Regions from separate parts of the Pseudomonas spartinae genome, predicted to be linked through region 2. Evidence: riboswitches for the same ligand, from Rfam matches in the RefSeq annotation. Region 2 holds a riboswitch; each other region holds the start of a gene.
What was found. Region 2 has a riboswitch for cobalamin ahead of cobO (cob(I)yrinic acid a,c-diamide adenosyltransferase). Riboswitches for the same ligand answer to the same signal wherever they lie in the genome.

Region 1 (7,167 bases), on a different contig from region 2:
AGTCGAGGAGCAGGTGTTCTACCCCAAGCATTACTATGATCGTGATCAGATCGTCGCGCTTGGCCTCAAGGACAAACCACGGCCGACCCTGAACAGCCTGGGCAAGTATCGGCTGGTCTGGGTGCGCGGCTACGGTTATCAGGAATATCTGCCGAATGTGCGCGACTACCGGGAAGTGCAGCGGCGAAACGGTATTCTCGGCATGCTCGACCTGGGACATGCGGATTTCTATATCGACGCTCGCCCCGAGGTCGAAGTCGTGCTGAGCCAGACCGACAGCCCGCAGCAGTATCGGATGACGGATCTGACGCAGTTGCCGCTCTATCTCGGCTTTGCCGATACGCCACGTGGCCATGCCCTGGCTGAGCTTTTCGACCAGCGCATGACCAAACTGATCGCCAGCGGCGAACTGCGGCCTATCTTCGCTCACTGGCGCCAGCCCTATCCCTTCGACTGAGCCGGGAGGCCGTCACACATGCAGCTTCGTCACTGTCTCGCCGTGCTGGCGCTGTTGTGCTCGAGCCCTTCATGGGCCGCGTCTCAGGTTCAGGTGGTCGGCCTGTTTCCGGGGGCGGCGGTGATCAATGTCGACGGCCAGCGCAAGCTGGTTCGCGTGGGGGCCACCGGCCCTGGCGGCGTGCAGGTGGTCAGCGTCGACAAGCAGGGCGCGGTACTGCGTGTCGAGGGTGTCGATCGCGCCTATCCCTTGAGTCGTGAGTACAGCGCCGGTTTTGCCGAGCCGCAGAAGAAGCGCCTGAGCATCGCCAAGGGTATTGGCGGCCACTACTGGGTCGCGGGTTCGGTGAACGGTCAGACCGTGCAGTTTCTGGTCGATACCGGCGCCACCTCGGTCGCGCTCAACGATGCGCATGCCCGGCGCCTGGGCATCGATTACCGGGTCACGGGGCGGCCGCTGCAGGTCAGTACCGCCAGTGGCGTCACCCGTGGCTGGCGGGTGACGCTCGACCGGGTCAAGGTGGGCGATCTGGAAGTGCTTGGCGTCGATGCCGTGGTGCTCGAGGGCGGCGCGCCAAGCGATGCGCTGCTGGGCATGAGCTTTCTCGGTCGGGTTGGCTGGCGCGAGGAGCAGGGCATGCTGGTGCTCGAATCCAAGATTTGAGCGTCAGGCCAAAGTCTGCTGCGTTTCGCTTCTGACGCGTTAGATACAGGCCCAGCAGGCCGTGTGCGGCCAACCCGTTTTAGCGAGACCCCAGCCGGGCGCGCGAAGCGAGTACTGCTCATGCAGTCAGTAGATTCCGCTTCCTTGCCTGTTTCTGCCTGGCACTGCTCTGGCCCGCGAGACTTTGAAGCGACTCTGATCGTGCTTATTGACGGTTTCGATACTGATGATCGGCAATTCTGACTGACCCGCCAGCGGGGGCTGCTGATACAATGCCGGCCCTGTTTCGTACTCATTGCTAGGAGTATTCGGTGTCCGTCGTGTTCGTCGCCGCCTCCCAACTGCCTACACCCTTCGGTGTGTTCACCATGCATGGCTTCCTCGATGAGGCCACCGGCAAGGAACACGTCGCCCTGACCTTCGGCAACGTCGCCGATGGTGCCCCGGTGCTCGGTCGCCTGCACTCCGAATGCCTGACCGGCGACGCCCTGTTCAGCCTGCGCTGCGACTGTGGCGCCCAGCTGCAGGCTGCGCTGCAGGCCATCGCCAACGAAGGCCGTGGCGTGCTGCTGTACCTGCGTCAGGAGGGCCGAGGCATTGGCCTGCTGAACAAGATCCGCGCTTACGAGCTGCAGGATGGCGGCGCCGATACCGTGGAGGCCAACGAGCGCCTGGGCTTCGGTGCCGACCAGCGTGACTACGCCATCTGCCTACCGATGCTCGAACACCTGGGCGTGCAAAGCCTCAAGCTGATGACCAACAACCCGCGCAAGGTCAAGGCCCTGGGTGACATGGGCATCACCGTGGATCATCGCGTGCCGCTGCAGATCGCACACAATCCCTACAACAAGCGTTACCTGGCCACCAAGGCCGGCAAGCTCGGCCATATGCTGGGCAACCAGCATCAGGGCGAGACCGAGGAAAGCCTGTGACCCGAGGCCAGGTGAAACGTCGGCTGGCGCTGCTCTGGTGGCGTCATCTGGGCGTGGCCCTGGCGCCATTGCTGGTCTTCAACCTGCTGTTCGGCGGTGGTGCCCACACGGTCTTGAGCATGCCGATGTTCATTGCCGGCCTGGCCTCGATGTTCGTCAGCCTGCCGCTGTTTTCTGCATACAAGCATGCTCTGATCGCCACGCAGAACGCGCTCGACAGCGATCAGGAGCCGGCCGCCTGGCTGGAACTCGATCGCGTCCGCCTGCGTGCTCTGCTTGGCGCAGCGCTACCGGCCTGGATCGCCGCCCTGGCAGTGTTGGCCGGCCTTGAAGCGATTCCCCTGGTGTTGTTGGCGCTGTCGTCCATCGTGCTGCACAGCCTCTACCGTATTCCCCGTCAGTTGGGCTGATGCGCGCGCTGCTCTTCGCGCTTTGCCTGCTGGCGCTGCCGCTGGCTGCGGCCGAGCGGGTGATCAGCCTGGCGCCCTCGCTCAGTGAAATCATGCTCGACCTGGATGCTGCCGACCTGCTGGTCGGCGTGCTCGAAAGTGATGAGCGTCCGCCTGCGCTGGCGCATCTTCCCACCGTCGGGCGCTATGGCCAGCTGGAGTTCGAGCGACTGTTGCAGCTGGCGCCGGATCTGATCCTTATCGCACCCGGCAGCGTGCCGCCGGCGCAGCAGGCGCAGTTGCAGCGTTTCGGCATCGACCTGCTGATCATCCAGCCGCAGCGCCTCGATCAACTTGGCGAGGCCTTCGTGCGCATTGGCCAGCGCATTGGTCGGGCAGAGCAGGGCGAGCGCCTGGCCGCCGAGTATCGGGCCGAACTGACCGCGCTGCGCCAGCGCTATCGGCGTGAGCAGCCGCTGAAGGTGTTCTATCAGATCTGGCACCAACCGCTTTACACCATCGGCGGTGAGCAGCTGATCGGCGACGCCTTGCACGTCTGCGGAGCGCGCAACCTGTTCGCCGACCTGCCGCAACCGGCGCCGCAGGTCAGCGTGGAGGCGGTGCTGGCGCGTGACCCGGACGTGATTCTGGGTGGCAGCAATGCCGAACTGAGCGCCTGGCAAGCCTGGCCGCAGGTGCATGCCGTGCGCTTGGGACAGGTCTGGGCTGTGCCGGACAAGGGCCTGGAGCGGCCCAGCCGGCAGATGCTCGGGGCCATCCAGAAGCTCTGCGAGCGGATGGCGGGGGCACGGTAGCCCTTCTCAGGCGACGCGCCCGGGGCGCCCTACAGCGGTCGTAGGATGCGCCGTACGCGCCAAGGTCAGAGTTGCGGCGTCCAGGTTACGGCGAAAAGCGCGGTACGCCCGGCGCTGTTGTAGCCGAAACGGCCATTGGCTGTGCTGTAGGTCGCTTCTGCGTAATCCTTGTCCAGCAGATTATCCAGCTTCAGGCTCAGCCCCAGTTCCTCATTGGCCTGCCAGGCGGCGCGCAGGCTTAGCAGACCGTAGCCGCTCATTTCGATCTCGTTGTCGGCATCGTCGTAGCGGCCACTGATTGCACGCCAGCCTGCGCCCACCGACACATCGCCAAAGCGGCGGTCGAGGTCCAGGTTCAACGTGCGTTTGGCGCGGCGTTGCAGGGTATGGCCGTTGGCGCGGTCACGCGGGTCGGTCAGGGCTAGAGCGAGACTGCTCTGCCAACCGAACAGTTCCTGCTGTACGGCAGCTTCGAAGCCATGAATCCGGGCTGTCTGGACGTTCTGTGGAATGAAGTTCTGATCCAGGACGATGGCGTCCTCGATATCAGTTCGATACACGGAAGCCTGCAACGATCCTGTGTTGCTGTAGCGGCTGCGCCATTGCAGCTCGTAGCTCTTGGAGCGTTCCGGCGCGAGGTCGGGGTTGCCGTACCACTGATCGTAGAGATCGTTGAAGGTCGGCGCTCGGAAACCTTCGCTGTACGACAGAATCAGGTCGTTGGCACTGTTAAGAGGTAGGGTCAGTGCCGCGTTCCAGGTGTTTTCGCTGCCGAACTGCTGGTTATCGTCGTGGCGCAATCCCAGCTCGGTCGAGAAGGTGTCGCCGGTGTAACGGTGTTGCACGAAGGCCGCACGGTTCCAGCGTGAATCCTCCGCGAAGTCCGCGCTGCTTTGCAGGCGATCCTCATACCAGTCGGCGCCAGTCAGAATTTGCTGGTGGTCGGTGAGGGTCAGGGTATTCACCCAGCTCGCCGAGTCGCGATAGGTGGTGTACGTAAAGAATGAATAGTCTGGCGCTGCCGGTGAGTCATCACCCGTGTCGCGCTGGTCTTTGCTGTGACCCATTTCCAGGCGGCTGCTCCAGCGCTCGTTGAGGCGGCCGTCGATGAACCCGGAAAGGCTGCTGACCTGGAAGTCCGTTGTCGGCAGCAGGCCGGTAAAGACATCGTCGTACTCCACCTGGCCACGCTGATCGAGAGCACTGAGCCCGACCTGCAGATCGTCATTGAATCGGTGCGACAGATTCAGGCTGAGCGAGCGGTTGCGGTAGGCATCGTCGTCGCCATTGGCGCCGAAACCGTCTCGAGTGGCGTCGATGCCGGCGGTCTCGTCCAGGGCTGCGCCCAGATGAAAACGGGTGCGCTCGTCGCCGCCGGAGAGACCGAGGCTGCGCTGGTAGGTGCTGTCACTGCCAGCCGCCAGGCGCGCGTAAGGCTTGAGGCCCTGGCCATCGGCCTGGCGGGTGAATATCTGAATCACGCCGCCAATGGCGTCCGAACCATAGAGTGCCGAACGCGCTCCACGTACTACCTCGATACGCTCGATCTGCTCCGGGGCAAGGAACTCCAGGCTGCTGGTGCCACTGGAGGCCGCCGCGATACGTTGGCCGTCGACCAGCACCAGGGTTTGTGCTGTGCTGGTACCGCGCAGGAAAACGCCCGTCTGGCTGCCAGCACCACCGGTGCGGACGATGCTGAGACCTGGCACACGCTCCAGCAACTCGGCGACGCTGCTGACCTGCAGACGCTCGATATCGTCCCGCTCGAACACGGTCGTGGCCGCAGTGGTCTGCGCTTGCGGTTCGGCCAGGCGTCCGGAGGTGACGATCAGCGGCTCGGCGACATAGGGCTCGGCGGCCAGCGAAAGACCAGGCATGACGGCGATGGCCAGAGCCAGACGGGACAGTTTCATTCTCTTTCCTCAACGGTCGGCAGACGTTCGAGGAGGGTAGACGCAAGCGCAGGCAGGGCAGCGCTTGACCGTGTCGCCCTCCGCAACACCAGTCGCACCGCCTTGGCCGGTCTCCGGGCTGTCGACCCGCGTCCGCCTTCCCAGGCTGGGCCCAGTGGCTGTTGGACGCGGCGCAAGCTCAGCGCTTGCCATCGATTACCGTTGCGGGGGCAGCGTCGGCATCGCACCGACTTCCCGTTTAACGCCGCTTGCGCAGCGCACCCTGGCGGAACATGAATGGCGCGCACCTTAGTGCGCGCGCATATGAATCACAAGCAAGCGCCGCTCATTTAGCGATGAGCGGGCTTCATGCTCAGGCCTGCAGGAGGGCGAGGCGCTCACGTACGGCGCGTTCGATACCGGCGTCGTCCAGGCCGCATTCGGCGAGCATCTGGCTCGGCTTGGCGTGTTCGACGTAGTAGTCCGGCAGACCCAGGTGCAGCATCGCTACCTGGCGGTTCTCGGCGGCGAAGAATTCGCTGACCGCACTGCCGGCGCCGCCCATGATGCTGTTTTCCTCGATGGTCACCAGCAGCGCGTGGCTGCTTGCCAGTTCGCGCAGCAGGGCTTCGTCCAGTGGTTTGACGAAGCGCATGTCGACCACCGTGGCGTCCAGGGTTTCACCGACGCGCAGGGCTTCGGCCAGTTGCACGCCGAAGGCCAGCAGGGCGACGCCCTTGCCTTGGCGGCGCACCACTGCCTTGCCGATCTCCAGCGGCGCCAGGCCAGCATCGAGCGGCGCGTTGGGGCCGGTGCCGCGCGGGTAGCGCACGGCGGCCGGGCCGTCGAACAGGTGGCCGGTGGTGAGCATGCGGCGCAGCTCGTTCTCGTCGCTCGGGGTCATCACCAGCATGCCGGGGATGCAGCGCAGGTAGGAGAGGTCGAAGCTGCCGGCGTGGGTCGGGCCGTCTTCGCCGACCAGGCCGGCGCGGTCGATGGCGAACAGCACGTCGAGGTGCTGCACGGCCACGTCGTGAATCAGTTGGTCATAGGCGCGCTGGAGGAAGGTGGAGTAGATCGCTACCACTGGCTTGGCGCCTTCGCAGGCCATGCCGGCGGCCAGGGTTACGGCGTGCTGCTCGGCAATCGCCACGTCGAAGTAACGATCGGGAAAGCGCTCGCTGAAGGCCACCAGATCGGAGCCTTCCTTCATCGCCGGGGTGATGCCGACCAGGCGGTTGTCGGCGGCGGCCATGTCGCATAGCCACTGGCCGAACACGTTGGAGTATTTCGGGCCGCTTGGCTTCTTCGGCGCGGCGACCGGGGTCACCGGTTCCAGCTTGGTGATGGCGTGATAGCCGATGGGGTCGGCCTCGGCCGGGGCGAAGCCCTTGCCCTTCTTGGTCACCACATGCAGGAACTGCGGGCCATCGAGGTCGCGCATATTGCGCAGGGTGGCCAGCAGCGTGGGCAGGTCGTGGCCGTCGATGGGGCCGACGTAGTTCCAGCCCAGTTCCTCGAACAGGGTGCCGGGCACCAGCATGCCCTTGGCGTGTTCCTCGACCTTGCGCGCGATTTCCCAGGCGCCGGGCAGGCGCGAGAGGATCTTCTTGCTGCCCTCGCGCATGCTGGCGTAGGTGCGGCTGGAGATGATCTTGGCCAGGTAGTTGGACAGGCCGCCGACATTCTTGGAGATCGACATGTCGTTGTCGTTGAGGATCACCAGCATGTTGGCGCCGACATCGGTGGCGTGGTTGAGCGCCTCGAAGGCCATGCCGGCGGTCAGTGCGCCGTCGCCGATCACCGCTACGCTCTTGCGCTTCTCGCCCTTCAGACGGGCGGCGATGGCCATGCCCAGTGCCGCGCTGATGCTGGTGCTGGAGTGGCCGACGCCGAAGGTGTCGTACTCGCTCTCGCCGCGCCGTGGGAAGGCGGCCAGGCCGTCCTTCTGGCGCAGGCTGCCCATGCGCTCACGGCGGCCGGTGAGGATCTTGTGCGGGTAGGCCTGATGGCCGACGT
Region 2 (7,167 bases):
TGCTGCCTGCGAGACCCGTGGATGAGTGGTTGCGATCACCCCGGCCTGTTGCCAATGGAAGCAGCGCTGGAACGCCTGCTGGCGCTGGCAGAGGCGGCGCCGATCGAGCAGGTCGAGCAGGTTGCGCTGGCCGAGGCTGATGGTCGGGTGCTGGCCGAGCCGCTGATCGCAGCGCTGGATCTGCCGCCTTGGGCCAACAGCGCCATGGACGGATATGCCCTGCGGCTGGCCGACTGGAACGACCAGCCGTTGCCGGTCAGTCAACGCATTCAGGCCGGCACTGCGCCTGCGCCCCTGGAGCCAGGAACCTGTGCGCGCATTTTCACTGGAGCGCCGCTGCCTGAGGGCGCCGACACCGTGGAAATGCAGGAAAACGTCGAAGTCGATGAGGCGGGGCGCGTGCATTTTCGCCAGCAGCTGAAGGTCGCTCAGAACGTCCGTGCTCAAGGTCAGGAAACTCGTATCGGCGATTGCGTGCTGCCGGCAGGCACGCGTCTGGGGCCTATCGAACTGGGGCTGGCGGCCTCTCTCGGCGCTGCGCACTTGTCGGTGCGTCGGCGCCTGCGCGTCGCCGTGCTGTCCACCGGGGATGAGCTGGTCGAGCCAGGGCAGGCCTTGGGGCCGGGCCAGATCTACAACAGTAATCGACGTCTGTTGATCGCCTGGCTGCAGCGACTGGGTTGCAGCGTGGTCGATGCAGGCATCCTGCCCGATGACCTGCAGCTCACCCGCGAGGCGCTGGGCGGCCTGGGCGAGGTCGACCTGATTCTCTCCACGGGTGGTGTTTCTGTCGGTGAGGCAGATTTTCTTGGCATGGCCCTGCGCGAGGCCGGCGAGCTGGCGCTGTGGAAGCTGGCGATCAAGCCCGGCAAACCACTGACGTTCGGTCATTACCAGGGCGTTCCGGTCATTGGCTTGCCGGGCAACCCGGCCTCGACACTGGTTACCTTCGGCCTGCTGGCGCGTCCTTACATGCTGCGCCGCCTGGGCGTGCAGCGTGTCGAGCCCCTGGGCTTCGCGGTGCCGGCAGGTTTCGCCTGGCGCAAGCCGGGCATGCGTCGCGAGTACCTGCGGGCACGCCTGGAGCAGGGGCGGGTGGTGCCCTACGCCAATCAGAGTTCAGGCGTGCTGCTTAGCGCCGCCTGGGCCGAAGGGCTGGCCGAGGTGATGGAAGGCAGCACGCTGGCCGAGGGGGATATGCTGCGCTTTATCCCGCTGAGCGAGATTCTCGGCTAGCGCCTGAGTTGCCCGGCCGTGCGAACGGTCGGGCGCTTTAGATTGCGTGGCGAAACTACTGGGTCACATTTATAACGATAGAATTTGCAAATGAGCCTTATAGCGGGCATATTCGCCAGCTTGTAAATTCAATCGACACGGTCGTGCCCATGCTAAGACGCTTCGCACCCCTCGTGCCTCTTGCACTCACAGCCTTTCTCGCTGCCTGCGCCGGCCACGCGCCGCAACCGCAGATCGGCGAAGCCGCGGTCGAGCCAGTTGCTCGTCCGCTCTCCCAGCAGGTCGAGCCTGAGCCTGCCGACGATGAAATCGCCGCGCTGACCGACGACAAACCCTACGAAATGCCGCAGTTGGCTGACAGTCTGCTCGACCTCGGGCGTTCGCTGATCGGTACGCGTTATCGCTATGGCGGCACTTCGGTGCAGTCCGGTTTCGATTGCAGCGGTTTCGTGGGTTACCTGTTCCGCAAGGAAGTTGGTCTCGAACTGCCGCGTTCGACCCGTGAGTTGATCAAGCTGGCCGCGCCCAAGGTGGCGCGCGCCGATCTGGAGCCGGGTGATCTGATTCTGTTCAACGACCGTGGCCGTGGTCGCGTCAGCCATGCCGGCATCTACCTGGGCGATGACCAGTTCATCCACTCCAGCAGCAGCCGCAGCGGTGGTGTGCGTATCGACAGCCTGGACGACAGCTACTGGAACCGCAGTTACCTGCAGGCCAAGCGCGTCCTGGCACTGGCTCCGGTGGAAGAGCAGGTCGCCGCCAAGCGCCACAACTGATGGGTCACGGCGTAACCCAAGGGTTGCGCCGTTCGTCGTGAATCGGCAGAGTAGAGCGCACTCAGGCTCTGGATCGCCTCGCTTATGCCCGTCACGACCCGTGTTGCCCTCATTTCTCTCGTGCTGCTGCTGAGTGCCTGTAGCAGCCGCGCACCTTCTCCTCAGCCGACCTATATTCCTCCGGTGTCTTCTTCCGCCTATCAGGGCGGTACTGATGATGTGTTGTTTCGCGCGCTGGGGTTGGTCGGCACGCCTTATCGCTATGGCGGTAACACGCCAGAGGGTGGCTTCGACTGCAGTGGTCTGATCGGCTATGTATACCGCGATGCTGCGGGTATCCGCCTACCGCGCTCGACCCGCGAGCTGAGTGCGATGCGCACTCCGGACGTTCGCCGCGATGCGCTGCAAAGCGGTGATCTGGTGTTCTTCGCCACCAATGGCGGGCGCGCTGTCAGTCACGCCGGTATCTACGTCGGCGAGGGGCGTTTCGTACATGCGCCGTCCACGGGCGGTACGGTGCGTCTGGACAGTCTCGACAACGTCTACTGGCAGCGTGTCTACCTCGATGCCAAGCGTGTGATCACGCCCGAGCTTGCCCGCAATCCCTGACCAGCCATGGCCGAGCCCATTCGCCTGCCGCCTCAGCCCGAGGCTTGCGAGCTGTGCGCACGGCCGGTTGCGCTGACGCGTCATCATTTGATTCCCAAAGCACTGCACGACAAGGCCTACGTGCAGAAACGCTTCGCTCGCCACGCGCGGATCACGGCCACGCTCTGGGTCTGTCGCGCCTGCCATAACCAGATTCACCGGTTGTTCAGCGAAAAGGAGCTGGCGCTGACCTATAACAGCCGCGACGCGCTGCTGGGTGATGAGCGTCTGCGTACCTTCGTCGAGTGGCTGGCCACCAAACCGGCGGGCTTCACGCCCAGGCATTGAGCGGTCTCGGCGTTGACGCGCAGGGCTGCCAGCCTCTACCCTGCGCGCCTTGCTTCAGGTGCCCCGAGTTGCCGTCAAGCGCGCATGAGGGGTGAAACAGGGAAGCCGGTCCGAATGCCGGCGCTGCCCCCGCAACGGTAGGTGAGTCAAACACCGCTCACGCAGTCTGCAACGCCACTGTGCTCTGCACGGGAAGGCGCGGTGTCGAGCCTTTGGGTTCACTCACGAGCCCGGAGACCGGCCTGTCGCAATTTCACGGCATCGCGGAGGGCGTTGTCCGGCCGACGCTCCGGTTTCCCGGGGTGTGGGTGTTTCCTGTCTTCCGCTCGCCTGACCAGCCATTGGCGCCTGGGTGAGAACGTGCGGATCATCGCGACCTGCTTTCTCATCGCCGCTCATGCTGTTTAACCAACAGCAGACGCGGGTGCCTGATGTACAGGAGCACAGCATGAACGAGTCCAGCGAACGCGATGCCCGCCACAAGGCGCGCATGCAGCGCAAGAAAGCCCTGATCGACGAGAAGATCGCCCAGGCTCAGGACGAATACGGCCTGCTGCTGGTGCACAGCGGTAATGGCAAGGGCAAGAGCAGCAGCGCCTTCGGCATGGTCGCGCGCGCCCTCGGTCATGGCCTCCGGGTCGGCGTGGTGCAGTTCATCAAGGGCGCTGCCAGCACCGGTGAGGAAACCTTCTTCAGGCGCTTTCCCGAAGAGGTCAGCTACCACGTCATGGGCGAGGGCTTTACCTGGGAAACCCAGGATCGTCAGCGGGATATCGCCAAGGCGCAGGAAGCCTGGGCTGTGGCCCAGCGCCTGCTCAGCGACGAGTCCGTCGGCCTGGTCGTGCTGGACGAGCTGAACATCGCCCTCAAGCATGGCTACCTCGAACTGGACGCGGTGCTGGCCGATATCGAGGCCCGGCCGCTGCTGCAGCATGTGGTGGTGACGGGCCGTGGCGCCTTGCCGGGGATGATCGAGGCGGCCGATACGGTCACCGAGATGAGCCTGGTCAAACATGCCTTCAAGTCCGGGGTTAAGGCTCAGAAGGGCGTCGAATTCTGATGGCTGCACGTCACTGCCCGGCACTGTTGATTGCCGCCCCGGCCTCCGGCCAGGGCAAGACCACCGTGACTGCCGCCCTGGCGCGCCTGCATACGCGCCAGGGGCGGCGAGTGCGGGTATTCAAGTGCGGTCCGGATTTTCTCGATCCGATGATCCATGCCCGTGCCAGTGGCGCGCCGGTGTACCAGCTCGATCTGGCCATGGTCGGTGAGGGCGAGAGCCGTCGATTGTTGTGGCAGGCCGCAGGCGAGGCCGATCTGATTCTCATCGAAGGGGTGATGGGGCTGTTCGATGGCAAACCCTCGGCGGCCGATCTGGCGCGTCGTTTCGGCGTGCCGGTGCTGGCGGTGATCGATGGCGCAGCAATGGCGCAGACCTTCGGTGCGCTGGCCCATGGCCTGGCCACCTTCCAGCCAGACCTGCCTTTTGCCGGCGTGCTCGGTAACCGCGTGGCCAGCACCCGTCATGGCGACATCCTACGCGATGCATTGCCGCCCAGCATTCGCTGGTTCGGCGCCTTGCCGCGTAGCGCTGCGGTGGAACTGCCCAGTCGTCACCTGGGCCTGGTGCAGGCAGACGAGCTGGCTGATCTGGACGCGCGCCTGGATGCCGCTGCCGATGCGCTGGCAGCTACCGCCGACGTTGATCTGCCGCCGGCAGTGAGTTTTGCCGCGCCGGTGATTGAGCCGCCACCTGAGCTGCTGGCCGGAGTTCGTATCGGCGTGGCGCGTGACGCGGCGTTCGCCTTTCTTTATCAGGCCAACCTCGACCTGCTGCACGCACTCGGGGCCGAGCTGCATTTCTTCTCGCCACTGAGCGACCGCACGTTGCCTGACGTGGACAGCCTTTATCTGCCGGGCGGTTATCCCGAGCTGTACCTGTCCGAGCTGGAGGGCAATCAGGCCATGGCTGACGCGATTCGTGCCCATCACCGGGCCGGCAAGCCGCTGCTCGCCGAATGTGGCGGCATGCTCTACTTGCTCGATGAGCTGCGTGACAAACAGGGCGCCAGTGGGCGCATGCTCGGTCTGCTCAGCGGCAGCGCGGCATTGCAGGCCCGCCTGACGGCTCTGGCCCTGCAGGAGGTGACGTTGCCGGAGGGTGAGCTGCGCGGCCACAGTTACCACCACTCGCGGCTGGAAAGTCCATTGCAGCCACTGGCGCTCGGCCGCTGCCCGAATGGCAAACCAGTGGCCGAGGCGGTGTACCGCCTGGGTCGACTCACCGCCAGCTATATCCACTTCTACTTGCCGTCCAACCCGGAGGCAGCCGCTGCGCTGTTGCGTCCGTGACCGACCACGCTTTCAGTCTTGAGGAGCGCGCCGCGGTGTACCGCGTCATCGCCGAGCGCCGTGACATGCGCCACTTCGCCGGTGGTCAGGTGCCGCCCGAGGTGCTGGCGCGCCTGCTCGAAGCGGCGCACCACGCGCCCAGCGTCGGTCTGATGCAGCCCTGGCGTTTCCTGCGTATCAGCGATCGGCCGTTGCGCGAGGCGGCCCATGCGCTGGTGGAGGCCGAGCGGGTACGCACCGCCGAAGCCCTGGGCGAGCGTTCGGATGAATTCATGCGGCTCAAGGTCGAAGGTATCCGCGATTGCGCCGAACTGCTGGCGGTGGCGCTGATGGACGGGCGTGAAGCGCATGTCTTCGGACGACGCACCTTGCCGGAAATGGATATGGCCTCGGTCGCCTGTGCCATTCAGAATCTCTGGCTGGCCGCGCGGGCCGAAGGGCTGGGGCTTGGCTGGGTCTCGCTGTTCGACCCCGAGGCACTCGCCGAGCTGCTGGGGATGCCGGCCGGCAGCAAGCCGGTGGCGCTGCTGTGTCTGGGGCCGGTGCATGCCTTTTACGAAAAACCGATGCTGGTGGAAGAGGGCTGGGCCAAGCCGCGGCCTCTGGCCGAGTTGCTGTTCGAGAATCGATGGGGAATACAGGGTGACTGAACGATGAGCCTGGCGCTGATCACCTGCGCCGGCGTGGCGCTGGACGCCGCGCTGGGTGAGCCCCGGCGCGCGCACCCGCTGGTGGCTTTCGGGCGTCTGGCCGAGCGCCTGGAGCAGCGCTTCAATCCCGCCGGCGGCGGTTGGCGCAGCCATGGCGTCACGGCCTGGTGTCTGGCGGTGCTGCCGCTGACCTTGATCACCTGGTTGCTGACGCAGGTCAGTTCACTGGGCTGGGCGGTGGAGATCCTGGCCCTGTACTTCGCCCTTGGCCTGCGCAGCCTGTACGAACATGCGCAACCGGTGGCGCAGGCGTTGCGCCTGGGCGATCTGGCCCTGGCGCGTGAGCGCGTCGGCTGGATGGTCAGCCGTAACACCGCCGAACTGGACGCCACGGGCGTGGCCCGCGCCGGTACCGAATCGGTGCTGGAGAATGGTTCCGATGCGGTGTTCGCCGCCTTGTTCTGGTTCATCGTCGCTGGCGCGCCGGGCGTGGTCCTGTATCGCCTGAGCAATACCCTCGATGCCATGTGGGGTTATCGCAACGACCGCTTCGAGCGTTTTGGCTGGGCCGCGGCGAAGATCGATGACGTGCTCAATTACATTCCTGCACGCCTGGTGGCGCTGACCTATGCACTGCTCGGGCGCACCGCCCTGGCCCTGCGCTGCTGGCGCAAGCAGGCCCCGTTGTGGGACAGTCCCAATGCTGGCCCGGTGATGGCCTCTGGTGCAGGCAGCCTCGGCGTGAGCCTGGGCGGTGCGGCGGAGTATCATGGCGAGCGGCATGAGCGCCCGCAGTTGGGCGAGGGCCCGGCGCCGCGTGCGCGGGATATCGAGCGGGCGATGAATCGAGTCGTCGCAGGCGTTGGCTTGTGGCTGGTGTGCCTGATCCTATGGGAGGTCTGGGTTGCTTGAGCATGGAGGTCGACTGCGCGCCGCTGTGCAGCGCTATGGCATCCCCCTGGAAGACTGGCTGGATCTGTCCACCGGGGTGTCGCCCTACGGTTGGGATCTGCCGGCCGTCCCCGGTTCGGCCTGGGCGCGCCTGCCCGAAGCGGACGATGGGCTGGAACAGGCCGCGCGCGACTACTATGGCGCCGTCAGTCTGCTGCCGGTCGCCGGCTCGCAGGCAGCGATCCAGGCCTTGCCGCGTCTGCGCCGCGACGCCAGTGTGGGCATCATCGCGCCGACCTACGCCGAGCACGCTGCCGCCTGGCGTC
Region 3 (7,167 bases), on a different contig from region 2:
CGCGACGCTGGTCGAGCTGGCTGGCCTCGAAGTACTCGTCGGCCAGGCGCTCCAGATCGCGCAACGGGCCGTAGCTTTCGGCGCGGGTCAAAGGCGGCATCAGGTGGTCGATGATCACCGCCTGTGTACGCCGCTTGGCCTGCGCGCCCTCGCCCGGATCATTGACGATGAAGGGATAGACGTTGGGTAGCGGGCCAATCAGCGCCTGCGGCCAGCAGCCTTCGGACAGGCCGACGCTCTTGCCCGGCAGCCATTCCAGATTGCCGTGCTTGCCGACGTGGATCAGCGCATCAGCGGCGAAGGCCGTGCGCAGCCAGGCGTAGAAGGCGATATAGCCGTGCGGCGGCACCAGGTCGGGGTCGTGGTACACCGCTGCTGCATCAAGCTGATAGCCGCGCGCCGGCTGGATGCCGACGAAGGTCAGGCCGAAGCGCAGGCCGGCGACCATCATCCGCCCGCTGCGAAACATCGGGTCGCGCTGCGGCTCGCCCCAGCGCTCACGTATCGCCTGCTGGTTGGCCAGCGGCAGGCTGTGGAAAAACGCCAGGTAGTCATCCAGCGCCAGACTCTGCGCACAGGACCGCGTATCCAGGCCATCGAGGTCGTTGGTAACGCCGCCGAGCAAGCTGTGGACAAGTTCGGTGCCGCTGCCCGGCAGGTTATCCACCGGGTAGCCCTGCGCCTGCAGAGCACGGAGGATATTCAGCGCGGCAGCCGGCGTATCCAGCCCCACGCCGTTGCCAATGCGCCCGTCGCGGGTCGGGTAGTTGGCCAGGATCAAGCCGATTCGCTTCTGATCGTTGCTTTTGATCGCCAACTGGCACCAATTTCGCGCCAATTCCGCGACATAGGCCATACCCGACTCATGCGCCTGGTAGCACACCACGTCGCTCTGGCTGCGCTCGCTGCGCCAGGCCAGGCCCTTGAAGCTGATTGCCGGGCCGATCAGCCGGCCATCCAGCTCGGGCAGCACCACATGCATGGCCAGGTCGCGCGAACCGAGCCCCTGCGCACTGGCCTGCCACTGCGCCTGGTTGTCCAGCGAGCAGATGGCCTGCAGTACCGGGATGTCACGGCGGAACACCCGTGCCTGCGGTGCCTCGGGGTTGGACAGGGCAAACCCGGTGGTATTGATGATCAGCGCGGCATTGGTTTCATCCAGCCAGGCCTGCACTTGCTCCAGACAGGCCGTCTCCTTGAGGCTTGCCACAGCGATCGGCAGCGGGTTGAGGCCCTGAGCGAGCAGGTGTTCGCAGAAGGTATCGACGAAAGCGGTATTCGCCGACTGTACGTGGTTGCGATAGAACAGCAGCGCCACCACGGGCGCGCCGGGCTGCCACTGTGCCTGCCAGTCGCCAAGCGTGGCCGGGCTGGCATTGCGGTGATAGAGGCCGACACGCGGCAACGGCTGCGGCTCCAGCCAGGTGTCCGCACGCCCCAGCCAGCGGCTGCCGATGCAGCGGAACAGCTGACGCGCATTGTCCAGCCCGCCCTGACGCAGGTACTGCCAGAGGCGCTGGCTGTCTTCTTCGGCGACGTTGCCGAGGGCGTTCAGCTCCGGGTCGGGCTTGTCATCGCCCGGCACCATGATCACCGTGGCGCCGCGTTCGCCCAGCTCCACCAGGCGCTCGACCCCATAGCGCCAGTAGCTCACCCCGCCATGCACCGAAATCAGGATGACCCTGGCGTGCTGCAGCACCTGCTCGACGTAGTAATCCACCGAAGCGTTGTTGCTCAGCTGCGCCGGGCTGGCCAGACGCAGACTGGGGTAGTCGGCCGGCAGCTGCCGCGCCGCTTCGGCCAACAGCGACAGGTGCGAATCCCCCGTGCACAGGATCACCAGCTCGGCAGGCGTCTGGCCAAGGTCGGCGATGCTGTCGGCCGGCAGTTGGGCGCCGGGCTGGGTGCGCAATAGATGCATGGTCGTTCCGTGGAGCGGGCGAAATTGTGGGTGGGGTTTTAGCCGCGACCGGGTTCGCTGCTAGTCGCGGCTAAAGCCCCTCCCACAACCACTCAAGCCAGCGCGGCTTGCAGCTCGGCCTCGATGGCCGCGCGGTCGAGCTGCTGGCCGATCACCACCAGGCGGCTGGTGCGCGGCTCGTCGGCCTGCCAGGCGCGGTCGAAGTGACGGTCGAAGCGCTGGCCTACGCCCTGCACCAGCAGGCGCATCGGCTTACCTGGGATGGCAGCGAAGCCTTTCACCCGCAGGATGCCGTACTTGGCCACGGCGTCCTTCAGCGCAGCCAGCAGGCGCGCCTCCTCGGCTTCCGGTAGTTCCACGTGGAACGAGTCGAATTCCTCGTGATCGTGGTCTTCGTCTTCATCGTCGTGATGGGTGCGACGGCTGTCGATATGCAGCTCGGTTTCGCTGTTCAGGCCCAGCAGCACGTCCAATGGCAGTTCGCCACTGTGCGCCTCGATCACCTTCACCGCCGCCGGCAGCTCCTCGGCTACTTCGGCGCGCACGGCGGCCAGCGCCTCGGCGTCGAGCAGGTCGGCCTTGTTGAGGATGACCAGGTCGGCACTGGCCAACTGGTCGGCGAACAGTTCATGCAGCGGCGACTCATGGTCGAGGTTGGGGTCGAGCTTGCGCTGCTCGTCCACCTGATCGGGGAAGGCAGCGAAGGTGCCGGCCACTACCGCCGGGCTGTCGACCACGGTGATCACCGCGTCGACCGTGCAGGCGTTGCGGATTTCCGGCCAGTTGAAGGCCTGCACCAGCGGCTTGGGCAGCGCCAGGCCACTGGTCTCGATGAGGATATGGTCGAGGTCGCCACGACGCGCTACCAGCTCGCGCATCACCGGGAAGAACTCCTCCTGCACGGTGCAGCACAGGCAGCCGTTGGCCAGTTCGAAGACGCGACCGTTGGCTTCTTCCTCGCTGCAACCGATGGAGCATTGCTTGAGGATCTCGCCATCGATGCCCAGCTCGCCGAACTCGTTGACGATCACCGCGATACGGCGGCCGCCGGCATTGGCCAGCAGATGGCGCAGCAAGGTGGTTTTACCGGCACCGAGAAAACCGGTGACGATGGTGACAGGCAGTTTGGCGAGGGTTTTCATGAAGGGCCCCGTGGCGTCGGTAAGTTCGGCGGACGGGTATGCGCAGGCAGGCACGCAGGAGCGTGCTGGCCGCGTCGGATCACCCCGTCCGAGCAAATGGCTGATTATCGAGGCAGGTCTCCTGGCTCACGGTCTGCGCGTTGCGAACCCTTCACCTTCCCGCCTGACGGCAGTGGCATATCGAAGGGCTTAAGACCGTTCACAGTTGCGGGGGCAGCCAGGGCGTCGACCCTGTTCCCTCTTAGCCTCCCGGCGATTTGCCCGGAAGAACCTCGAAAGCGAGAAGGCTACGCAGGCCGCGGCGGCCGGTCAATCGCGGTTGACCGCTGGCAGGTGCCATGATGAGCTAGGTTCCCCTCCGACACGAATGCCGCTCATGACCAGCAGCCACCTCGATCACCCCGCCGCCGCCCTCAGGGTGGTTGCCGGCCTGGGCTGTCGCCGTGGTTGTGCACAGGAGGAGCTGCTTGACCTGCTGGCTCGCAGCCTGGCCCGCCATGAGTTGACTGTGGATAACCTGGCGGGACTGGCCAGCATCGCGCACAAGCACGACGAGCCAGGGCTGCATGAACTGGCCATGCGCCTGGACCTGGGGCTGTGGTTCTTCTCCCCCGACGACCTCGCGCCCTACCAGGCTGCGAACACCGCCAGCCTGCTCACTCAAGCTAGCACCGGCAGCCCCGCCGTCGCCGAACCCTGCGCCCTGGCACTCGCCGCTCGCCTGGGCAGCGACGCCCAGCTGCTCGGCATGAAGAACCGCAGCGCCAGCGCCACCTGTGCGCTGGCCACTTTCGATAGAGAACCTGCATGACCATCTACTTCATCGGCGCCGGCCCCGGCGACCCCGAGCTGATCACCGTCAAGGGCCAGCGCCTGATTCGTTCGTGCCCGGTGATTCTCTACGCCGGCTCGCTGGTGCCCGAAGCAGTGCTGCAGGGGCACAGTGCCGAGCAGGTAGTGAACACCGCCGAGCTGAACCTTGGCGAAATCGTCAGCCTGTTGCGCGAAGCCCACGAACGCGGCCAGAACGTGGCTCGCGTGCACTCCGGCGATCCTTCACTGTACGGTGCCATCGGCGAGCAGATTCGCGAGCTGCGCACCCTGGGTATTCCCTTCGAGATCATCCCCGGCGTCACCGCTACCGCCGCCTGCGCCGCGTTGCTGGAAAGCGAGCTGACCCTGCCAGGCATCGCCCAGACGGTGATCCTGACCCGCTACGGCACCACGTCGCCGATGCCCGAGGGTGAACAACTGCACGACCTGGCGCGGCACCGCGCGACCATGGCCATTCATCTTGGCGTACGCCAACTGCCGGCCATCGTCAGCGAACTGCTGCCGCACTATGGCGCGGACTGCCCCATCGCGGTTATCCACAGGGCGAGCTGGCCGGATCAGGATTGGGTACTGGGCACCCTGGCCGATATCGAAACGAAGGTCGCCGCCAAGGACTTTCGGCGCACGGCGCTGATACTCGTCGGACGCGTGCTCGACCCGGGGGCCTTCGCCGAGTCGGCGCTGTACGACGCCCGGCACAAACACCTCTATCGCCCCGGTCACGACTGACGCCACTGATCAACTCGCCCACCGAGCAAACTGCTGGAGAAAAAACGTACAAATCGCTACAGGCCTTTAATACAAAGGCCTGGAGATACTTATCAACAGATTGTGCGTAGCTTTGTCCAAAGCAGCAGTGAATAACTCAAAGCCTCTGGATTATTTATTGATCAAAGCGCTACAACCCCTGCCATTCAAGGGCTACAGCGCTTTACCCGCAAGATACCCACAACATGATCCACACACTTTGTTAACAACCTCAGGCCTCGCTCATTGAGCGGCATACCCGCGCGGCACCTGGAACTACTCCCGACAGTTAGCGAACAGATCCAAGCCGCGCTGATATTCCTGCGTATCGACCTGCAACAGGCCGAGCATCGAGTGAAACAGATTGTCCTGGCTATACGCCTGGCTGCTGGCCTGACGCAGGCACTGCTGATCCAGCGCGAAGTCCTGTTGATAACCCTTGGAGAACCACATCAGCATCGGCACATGGGTCTGCTCCGGTGGCGCCAGCGCATAGGGCGTACCGTGCAGGTAGAGGTTGAACTCACCCAGCGACTCGCCATGGTCGGACAGGTAGATGAACGCCGTATCGAGCGTGTCGGAGTGGGCGCGTAGCGTATCGATCATGCCGGCCAGCACGTGGTCGGTGTAAGCGATGGTGTTGTCGTAGGCGTTGATGATGTCCTGCTGCGAGCAATCGTTGAGGGCATTGCTCGCGCAGACCGGCTCGAAGCGCTGAAGCGCCTGTGGATAACGCTTGTAGTAATCCGGCCCGTGGCTGCCCATCTGGTGCAGTACCAGCACCGCATCGCCCTGCAGCTGATCCAGATAATGCTGCAGACCATCGACCAGAATCGCGTCGTGGCATTCGCCATCGTTACAGAACTGCGGGTCTTTGCTGTCGCGCAGGTTACGGTTCTCGAGACGATCACAGGTGCCCTTGCAGCCGGACTGGTTGTCCAGCCAGGTGACCTTCAGACCGCTGCGCTGGAGGATATCGAGTAGACCATCCTGATGCTCGGCGACGCTGGCCGAGTAATCGTGACGGGCCATGCGCGAGAACATGCAGGGCACCGATACGGCCGTTTCCGTGCCACAGGAGGTCACCTGCGGGTAGCTCAGCAAGTCAGCCTGGCGCGCCAGCTCCGGCGTGGTATCGCGCGAATAGCCAAGCACGCCGAAATGGTCGGCACGCGCGCTCTCGCCAATCACCAGCACGGTCAACGAGGGGCGTCGATGTTGCTTCCAGGCGGCATTGAGCTGGGCATCTTCGCCGATCTTTTGCCACGGCTGGTTGCCGCTGGCGACGCTATCGCGCAAGTAACCATAGCTCGCCGACAGGTAGTTGCTCGGCACCGCCAGCAGGCGCAGCTCGTGATGGTTGCGCAGCAGCGAGGCCAGCCCCTGGTATTGCGCCAAGGCCACGCCGAGCAGCACCGCCAGCGCCACCACGCCCATCGCCAGACGGCTCAGCAGACCGCGCCAGCGCGTGGTACGGCGCGCCAGCGGCAGCTTCCACAGCAGCAGCGAGGGCAGTACGCCAAACAACAGGAGGTAGCCGGCCAATCGCCAGGAGAGCAGGTCACGCACCTCGTTGGCATCGGTTTGGGCCACATTGCGCAGCATTTCCCGATCGAGCAGCACGCCATACTCGTTCATGAAATACAGCGTCACTGCACTGCCGATAAACAGCACCATCAACAACGGCTTGAGCACGCGGCGGAAAGAAAAGACCAGCAGGACCAAGGAGAAGATCGCCCAGAGCATGGCAGCGAAGGCCAACGCCAGCACGCCGCCATCGGTCGTGCCATGGAGCACTTGCTGCAGGTGCTGCCACAGCGGTCGGTTGTAGAACAGCACCAATATCGCCGCAGCCAGTGGGGCAAGCCATTCCGGGTGGATTCGAGCGCGGAGCGCGGACATAAATCTTCAGCCTTGTGCCAGTTGATCGACAGCTCCAGGGAGCATGCCGCGCAGACTAGTGAGGGCCTTGTCAGCAAAGAGTGAAGCACTTGTCGAAAAAACGTGAATTGCACGTCCGCTATCAAGCGTCGACCTGGGCCGGGGGCAAGGTTTGAGGCATTCAGCCTGTTCGCGGCGCCGCGTCAGACCTTGTTCGAAATACCCGGACAACAGGGAGTCGTATGCACCTGATGCGGCAAGCTTCTTGCGAACTGCTCCAGGTTCATACGCTATCCAGCCCTCACGAAGAGCCAGAAACCCCAGTGCTCAACGCCAGAACCTAGAGCGTCTACTGGGATGATTCTGCGAAGGGGAACATGGCAAATCTTATCAACAGGGTTGAAAACGACTTATCCAAACATCCTGTGGATACACCCTGAATCGGGCTCAATTATTGAACAGAACGCTGTAACCCTCAGCGGGCAAGGCCTACAGAAGAGCTTACCCAGGATATCCACAAGATGATCCACGCCAATTGTTAGCAACTGCGGATCAGAGCTGCACCTCGACCCGCTTGATGCCCAACGCCCTCAGCTCCACCATCAGCTGGTTCAGGTCGGAGAAGCTCTCCACCTGTTCGGC
Region 4 (7,167 bases), on a different contig from region 2:
CTATCGCGAAGCCTACGCCGAGCTGTTCATCGATTTGCTGGAGGAGGGCGCCGCTGCCGGCGAGTTTCGCCTCGAGCAGATCGGTCTTACGGCGGCCTGCCTGGTCGGTGCGATTGCCGAGGCGCTGGTCGGCCCCCTGTCGCCACCTGCCCGCGCCGCTCGCGAAGCGGGTAGGCCCACCCTGGAGCTGGCGCAGGTCAGCGCCAGCCTTGCCACCTTCTGCCTGCGCGCCGTCGGCGCCGAGGAGCTCACGCGATGAACCACAGCCTGAATGCCGAAACCCACGAGGTGTTCAACCAGGTGCCGAGCCTGGACGGTGCCAACCTGTATCGCCTCGACCTGCCCTTGCAGGAGTGGACTCGTCGTTACGACGGCGGCTGGGCCTACGAGCGCCTGAGCGCCTATGGCGCGCTGACCGGCGGCGCCCTGATGCAGGCCGGCTTTCTCGCCAACGAGAACAAGCCGGTGTTCAAGAGCCATGATCGTTACGGCAATCGCATTGACCTGGTGGAGTTTCACCCGGCCTATCACGAGCTGATGCGCACGGCGGTCGAGCATGGCTTGCCGTCGCTGCCCTGGACCGATCCGCGCGCCGGTGCGCATGTCGCCCGCGCCGGCCTGACCTACCTGCACAGCCAGGCCGAGGCGGCCAGCGGCTGCCCGCTGACCATGACCTTCGCTGCGGTGCCAGCCATTCGCTTGCAGCCCAACGTGGCCGAGCAATGGCTGCCGAAGATCCTCTCCACCGAGTACGACCCGCGCAACCTGCCGATGGAGCAGAAGGCCGGCGTCACCATCGGCATGGCCATGACCGAGAAGCAGGGCGGCACCGACGTGCGCGCCAACACCACCCGCGCCTATCCCATCGGCTTGGGCGGGCCGGGGCAGGGCTACGAACTGGTCGGCCACAAGTGGTTCTGCTCGGCGCCGATGTGCGACGCCTTCCTCACCCTGGCCCACACCGACAGGGGCCTGTCGTGCTTCCTGTTGCCGCGTCACCGCCCGGACGGCACGCGCAACCAGTTCTACATCCAGCGTCTGAAGAACAAACTGGGCAACTGGGCCAATGCCTCCAGCGAGGTGGAATACCGTGGCGCCTTCGCCTGGATGCTCGGCGAGGAAGGGCGTGGCGTGCCGACCATCATCGAGATGGTGGCCATGACCCGCTTCGACTGCATGGTCGGCTCCAGCAGCCTGATGCGCCAGGCACTGACCCAGGCCGCGCACCACTGCGCGCATCGCCTGGTGGGCGGCAAGCTGCTCGCCGACCAGCCGCTGATGCAGAACGTGCTGGCCGACCTGGCGCTGGAGAGCGAGGCCGCGCTGGCGCTGTGCATGCGCATGGGCCGTGCGCTCGACCACGCGCATGACGCGCAGGAAGACAAGTTCGCTCGCCTGGTCACCGCCGTGGGCAAGTACTGGATCTGCAAGCGCGCCCCGGAAATGATCTATGAGGCCAGCGAGTGCATGGGCGGCGCCGGTTACGTCGAAGAAACCATCCTGCCGCGTCTGTATCGCGAAGCGCCGGTCAACTCGATCTGGGAAGGTTCGGGCAACGTGCAGTGTCTGGACGTGCTGCGCGCGCTGTCCAAGGAGCCGGGCGTGCTCGACGCGCTGTTCGCCGAACTGGGTGATGGCCACGGCGATGCTCGCCTGAAGGCGCATATCCAGCGCTTGCAGGCCGATTTTGCCGACACCGCCGACATCCAGTACCGCGCTCGCCAACTCACCGAAGACATGGCCGTGGCGCTGCAGGCCAAGCTGCTGCTGGAGGCGGGCAACAGCGTGGTGAGCGATGCCTTTATCGCCAGCCGCCTGGAAGGGCGTGGCCGGGTCTACGGCACCTTGCCGCGTGGTGTCGACGTCGAGGCGCTGTTGGCGCGCAGTGCGCCCCACCTGGCCTGAGCGAGTGCCGAGGGCGGATTGCCTGGCGCGCTGTTTTTTAGCCGGGCAGGCGAGTAATCTTGCGGCCGATGGTTCTGCGTGCACGCCTGTGACGCGGATGAAAAGGGAACAGGGTGCGGCGAATCTCGCCAATGCCCTGGCTGCCCCCGCAACTGTAAGCGGCGAACGATGCCCTCATGCCACTGACTTCGGTCGGGAAGGCGGGCGAAGTGCCAAGCCGTGAGCCAGGAGACCTGCCATCGACAACGGGCGTTTTGCCTACCCTTCATCCGAATCGTCGCGCGGTGGGCGCGGCAAAGGAACTCGCATGCATATCGAACCGGGCGTCGTCGAAGGCGCCAAGATCCTGCTCAGCTACGCAACGGCCGTCACCGCTTTCGGCCTGACCGCCAAACTCGCCCTGGACAGCGTCCGCAACAATGGCGGCGTCGCCGCCCTGGCGCTGCGCAGTCTGCTGACCACCGCTCTGGTGTTCTGCTTCTTCGAGGTGTTTCCGCATCATGCGGTGGGCGTTTCCGAGGTACACCTGATCCTCGGCTCCACGCTGCTGCTGCTGTTCGGCGCCGGTGCCACGGCCATCGGCCTGGCCGCGGGGCTGTTGCTGCAGGGCTTGCTGTTCGCCCAGTTCGACCTGCCGCAGTACGGCATGAACGTCACCACGCTGTTGATCCCGCTGTGGGGCATCAGCCTGCTGGCCAAACGCATCGTCGCGCCGGGCACCGCCTACGTCGATCTTTCCTACAAGCAGGCGCTGGCGCTGTCGACTGCCTATCAGGGCGGCATCGTTGCCTGGGTCGCGTTCTGGGCCTTCTACGGTCACGGTTTCTCCAGCGAGAACCTGGCGGCAGTGGGCAGCTTTGGTCTGGCCTACATGAGCGTGATCCTGATCGAGCCACTGGTCGACCTGGGCGTGCTGGCCGCTGCCAAGGCCATGTCGCGTTTCAGCCAGGGGCCGCTGTTCAACGTGCGCCTGCACCAGGCGGCCTGACCCCGCCGCTCAGCGGCGGCGCTGCCAGATCATCTTGCCGGTATTGCTCTCGGTGACCAGGTACTGGTCACTGAAGCGGTAGTAGGCGGCGGGTTGATAGTCGGCGGCGCCTGCCAGGCGCACCATCAGCATGCCGTCCTGGCTGCGCCAGTGGCCGCTGTACTGCACTTCGCCCGGGCTGTCGTAGCTCCAGTCGCTGCCGCCGCCAGCAGAGCGGCTCCACTGGGTGACGCTGCCGTCGGCGTTCAGCTGCAGGGTCATCAGGGTGTTGAACGAGGCAAAGTTGGCACCGCCGCTGTTGATGATCTTCTCGTGCACCCAGGTGCCGACCAGCGCCGGGTCCTGCGCGCCGGCAGCGGACGGCGTCGCCGCCGTTGCTGCGGCTTCGCGTTTGAACAGCGCCTGGCGTTCCAGCACCTCGCCGTTGCGAGGGTTGCGTGCGGCAATACTGGTATTGAGCATGGCATTGGCGTAGGTGGCGTTCATGTTGGCCAGCAGCAGGCCGGACTGGGGATCGCTGATCTCGGCACGCAACACCTGGCCGTCGTAACGCCCCCTGAGGTTCAGGCGCAGGGTGCGATTCTCCACGTACTGCCCTTCGACCTGTTCGCCCTGCTGGCGCAGGATCAGCTCGGTAGGCTGGCCATCGAGGGTGGCCCGGTAATGCCCATCGAGGTCTCCGGACCAGGCGCTGACGCATGAGGCGCTGGCCAACAGCAGAACGATTGCACGACGCATGAAGATGACCTCTGACAGTTTGATCCAAGACTAGTCGCTGCTAGTGAGGGGCGAGGGTTGTCGCGCTATGTTTTCCTCTCCGTATGCAGGCAAGATAGGCGCGTACGTTCAGTCAGGAATATGCACAGTGAAAGCCTGCTCAGATGATTTCATCATTGCCCACACCCCCGAAGAGGCAGTCGACCGCCTTGCCGCCCTGCACCAGGAAGCCACCGGTGCGTTGAGCCAGGCGCTCAAGCGTTACCTCAAGGAGCGTATCCGCCCGGATGCCAGCGAGCATTGCCTGTTCCGTTATCCCGAACTGCGCCTGACCTACCTGTGCCAGGGCGAGGTGCCGACCACCGTGCGCGCCTACGCCAAGGTGCAGATTCCGGGTACCTACGCGATCACCGTGACCCAGCCGGCAGCGTTTCGCAAATACCTGCTCGAGCAACTGCGCCCGCTGATGAGTGACTTCACCCTGCGTGTCGAGGTCGGTCGCAGCCAGCAGAACATTCCCTATCCCTACGTGGTCGAGGGCGGCGATGAACTGGCCGGCAGTGGCGTAACCGCCGCCGAACTGGCGCGGGTATTCCCCAGCACCGACCTGTCCGCCGCCACCGACGGTACCGCTGACGGCCTTTACGACTGGGAGAACATCGACCCGCTGCCGCTGGCGCTGTTCGACGCCGCGCGCACCGATTTTTCCCTCAAGCGCATCCAGCACTACACCGGCAGCGACTGGCATCACGTGCAGCCGTGGATCCTGCTGACCAACTACCACCGCTACGTTGACCAGTTCATTCGTCATGGTCTGGACATGCTGGTGGGCAACTCGCGCTTCACCCGCATGGTGCTGCCGGGCAACGTGGTGGTCGAGCGGGGCATGGCCGAAGGCGAGATGCAGGCCATCATCGAGAACGTGGTCTGGCACCGTTACCAGATGCCGGCCTACCACCTGCAGGCCGAGGACGGTCACGGCATCACCCTGGTCAATATCGGCGTCGGTCCGTCCAACGCCAAGAACATCACCGACCACCTGGCCGTGCTGCGTCCGCACTGCTGGCTGATGATCGGCCACTGCGGCGGCCTGCGTCAGTCGCAGACCATCGGCGACTACGTGCTGGCCCACGCCTACATGCGCCGTGACGGCATCCTTGACCGCGTGCTGCCACCGAACATTCCATTACCGGCGCTGGCCGAAGTGCAGCAAGCGCTGCAGGAGGCCGCCAAGCTGGTCACCGGCGAGCAGGGCGACGAGCTGAAGAAGCGCCTGCGCACCGGCACCGTGCTGACCTACGACGACCGCAACTGGGAGCTGCGCTGGGCCCAGGAGCGACCGCTGATCAACCTGTCGCGTGCGGTGGCGGTGGACATGGAGAGCGGCACCATCGCCGCCCAGGGCTATCGTCTGCGGGTGCCCTACGGCACGCTGCTGTGCGTGTCGGACAAGCCCCTGCACAGCGAGATCAAGCTGCCGGGCGCGGCCGGCGCCTTCTACGAGCGCGCTGTGACCCAGCACCTGCACATCGGCATCGCGGCGCTGGAGCTGATGCGCAGCCAGCTGAATTCGTTGCATTCGCGCAAGTTGCGCAGCTTCGACGAGCCGCCGTTTCGCTAGGGGGATGATCTGACGGCGTGGCCTGGCGCACAGTCCGGCCACGTCTGTGCGGCGTTCGTTCACGCTCGGGTTTAAACTCGCGCCGTCATGGACGAACGAGGCGATACGCATGGAACAGGCACGCTTGCTGCTCACGGCGTTGTGGGAACCCTTCAGCTTTTTCAGTCTTTTCCTCTACACCGGCCTGGCCCTCACGCTGGGTGCTGCGCTCGGCCTGCTGCTGGCCTTCAAGCTGCAGCGCCTGGGCTGTCTGGCGCGTAACAAGCGCTGGCACCACTGGCTGCTCAAACTCTACTTTCTGCTGCTGCCCCTGGCCGGAGGTTTTCTCGGTTTTCAGGGTGGGCTGCTGTACGGCAGCCAGCAGCAGATCAATCGCCATCTCGACAGCTATGCACCGGTGGTGCAGGAACTGGCCGATGGCATCTGGAGCGACTTCCAGGCTTACGTCGAGGCGCAGGGCCAGCAGGGCGCCCTGGCGGTGCGCGATGCCAGCGTGCAGGAGGTGCTCAACCAGCTGGCGCTGGACTACCTGCGCAGCGAGCGGCTAATGGAGGCCGAGGCGCGTGCCGAGGCCTCTACCGCCGAGCGCATTGCCTTCGACCTGTTCGACCGACTGCGCGCCAGCCTGCTGGGCAAGGCGCTGGGTGAGATGGCGGTGGAGAAAACCGCGCGCTACAGCGGGCTCAACGAGAAGGTGCTGACGCAGGTGCTGGATGCGCGTATCGAACAGCTCTTCCACGCCGAGTTCCTCTTGGGTCTGCTCAAGCGGCAGATCGGCCATGTATTCAAACCCTTCTATATCGCGCTGCTGATCCAGCTCGGCCTGCTGCTGAGCGTGATCGCGGCAGAGTGGGGCCTGTCGCGCTGGTTGCGGCAGATGCCCGCTCGCCTGCCTGCCGAGCCCCTTGCCATGGCCTGAGTTCAGGCGGCCGCCGGTGCCGCGTCGCTCAGCAGTTCGGCCAGCGCTGCGCGGTCGATATTGGCGCCGCTGAGCACCACGGCCACGCGCTGGCCGGCGTTGAGCTCGCGCTCCTGCAGCAGGGCGGCCAGCGCCGCTGCACCGGCGCCCTCGGCAAGATTGTGGCTGTCCTCGTGATAGCTGCGAATGGCGGCGCGGATCTCCTCGTCATCGACGCGCACGATGCGCGCGGCGCCAGCGCGGATCACGTCCAGCGCCAGTTGCTGCGGCTGGCGGCAGGCCATGCCGTCGGCCAGGGTGATGGCGCGTTCGGTTTCGATCAGGCGGCCCTGCTCGAAACTCTGTGCGTAGGCATCGGCACCGCTGGCGACCACGCCGACGATCTCGGTATCGAGGCCAAGCAGGTCACGGGTGCGGATCATCCCGCAGATGCCTGAGCCGAGGCCGATGGGCACGTACACCCGGTGCAGATTCGGCACCGCCTCCAGCAGTTCCAGGGCATAGGTGGCGACGCCGCGCACCAGATCTTCATGCAGGGATGGCACCCAGTGCAGGCCGTCACGGTCGGCCAGGCGCGCGGCCTCGGTGCGGGCTTCGTCGAAATCGCGACCATGTTCGATCACCTCGGCGCCGAGGGCGCGCATCGCCGCGTTCTTCTCGCGGGCGTTGCCATGTGGCACCAGAATACGGATCGCCAGCCCAGCCTGGCGCGCAGCCAGCGCCAGGCTCTGGCCGTGGTTGCCACGGGTGGCGGTGACCAGGCCGCGCACCTGTGGCTCGCGGCGTAGCAGGGCGTCGATATAGACCAGCCCGCCACGCACCTTGAAGGCGGCGGTGGGCGCGTGGTTCTCGTGCTTGACCCACAGCTCGCACCCCGTGCGCTCACTCAGCAGCGGCCAGTTCAGCTGCGGCGTGGGTGCCATATGGCGGTGAACCAGTTGTGCGCTCTGGCGCAGTTGGGCGAGGTCGAACATGACGGATGCTCCGGGTGGCGTTGACCCCGATGCTAGTGCGGCG

Region 1: it holds a riboswitch for cobalamin, as region 2 does, so the genes downstream of both, ACN8M7_RS21660 (TonB-dependent receptor domain-containing protein) here and cobO (cob(I)yrinic acid a,c-diamide adenosyltransferase) in region 2, are expected to answer to the same signal.
Region 3: it holds a riboswitch for cobalamin, as region 2 does, so the genes downstream of both, cobW (cobalamin biosynthesis protein CobW) here and cobO (cob(I)yrinic acid a,c-diamide adenosyltransferase) in region 2, are expected to answer to the same signal.
Region 4: it holds a riboswitch for cobalamin, as region 2 does, so the genes downstream of both, ACN8M7_RS16100 (energy-coupling factor ABC transporter permease) here and cobO (cob(I)yrinic acid a,c-diamide adenosyltransferase) in region 2, are expected to answer to the same signal.

The regions. Positions count from the first base shown of each region.
Region 1 is NZ_CBDAMB010000012.1:55,137-62,303, reverse strand. It holds gene ACN8M7_RS21685 (substrate-binding periplasmic protein) at 1-457, shown strand, start outside; gene ACN8M7_RS21680 (retropepsin-like aspartic protease family protein) at 476-1,120, shown strand; gene ribA (GTP cyclohydrolase II) at 1,432-2,052, shown strand; gene ACN8M7_RS21670 (hypothetical protein) at 2,049-2,462, shown strand; gene ACN8M7_RS21665 (cobalamin-binding protein) at 2,462-3,256, shown strand; gene ACN8M7_RS21660 (TonB-dependent receptor domain-containing protein) at 3,322-5,169, opposite strand; cobalamin riboswitch at 5,257-5,449, opposite strand; gene dxs (1-deoxy-D-xylulose-5-phosphate synthase) at 5,522-7,167, opposite strand, start outside.
Region 2 is NZ_CBDAMB010000006.1:41,350-48,516, reverse strand. It holds gene moaB (molybdenum cofactor biosynthesis protein B) at 1-25, shown strand, start outside; gene ACN8M7_RS14485 (molybdopterin molybdotransferase MoeA) at 22-1,236, shown strand; gene ACN8M7_RS14480 (C40 family peptidase) at 1,386-2,012, shown strand; gene ACN8M7_RS14475 (NlpC/P60 family protein) at 2,097-2,621, shown strand; gene ACN8M7_RS14470 (hypothetical protein) at 2,628-2,948, shown strand; cobalamin riboswitch at 2,988-3,208, shown strand; gene cobO (cob(I)yrinic acid a,c-diamide adenosyltransferase) at 3,397-4,008, shown strand; gene ACN8M7_RS14460 (cobyrinic acid a,c-diamide synthase CobB) at 4,008-5,300, shown strand; gene bluB (5,6-dimethylbenzimidazole synthase) at 5,297-5,950, shown strand; gene cbiB (adenosylcobinamide-phosphate synthase CbiB) at 5,954-6,862, shown strand; gene cobD (threonine-phosphate decarboxylase CobD) at 6,855-7,167, shown strand, end outside.
Region 3 is NZ_CBDAMB010000002.1:584,668-591,834, reverse strand. It holds gene cobN (cobaltochelatase subunit CobN) at 1-1,921, opposite strand, end outside; gene cobW (cobalamin biosynthesis protein CobW) at 2,014-3,063, opposite strand; cobalamin riboswitch at 3,158-3,353, opposite strand; gene ACN8M7_RS06560 (cobalamin biosynthesis protein) at 3,440-3,874, shown strand; gene cobM (precorrin-4 C(11)-methyltransferase) at 3,871-4,626, shown strand; gene ACN8M7_RS06550 (phosphoethanolamine transferase) at 4,921-6,546, opposite strand; gene ACN8M7_RS06545 (hypothetical protein) at 7,078-7,167, opposite strand, start outside.
Region 4 is NZ_CBDAMB010000007.1:67,127-74,293, forward strand. It holds gene ACN8M7_RS16090 (TetR/AcrR family transcriptional regulator) at 1-259, shown strand, start outside; gene ACN8M7_RS16095 (acyl-CoA dehydrogenase family protein) at 256-1,905, shown strand; cobalamin riboswitch at 1,958-2,160, shown strand; gene ACN8M7_RS16100 (energy-coupling factor ABC transporter permease) at 2,213-2,893, shown strand; gene ACN8M7_RS16105 (hypothetical protein) at 2,903-3,631, opposite strand; gene amn (AMP nucleosidase) at 3,699-5,231, shown strand; gene ACN8M7_RS16115 (hypothetical protein) at 5,341-6,150, shown strand; gene ACN8M7_RS16120 (threonine dehydratase) at 6,153-7,124, opposite strand.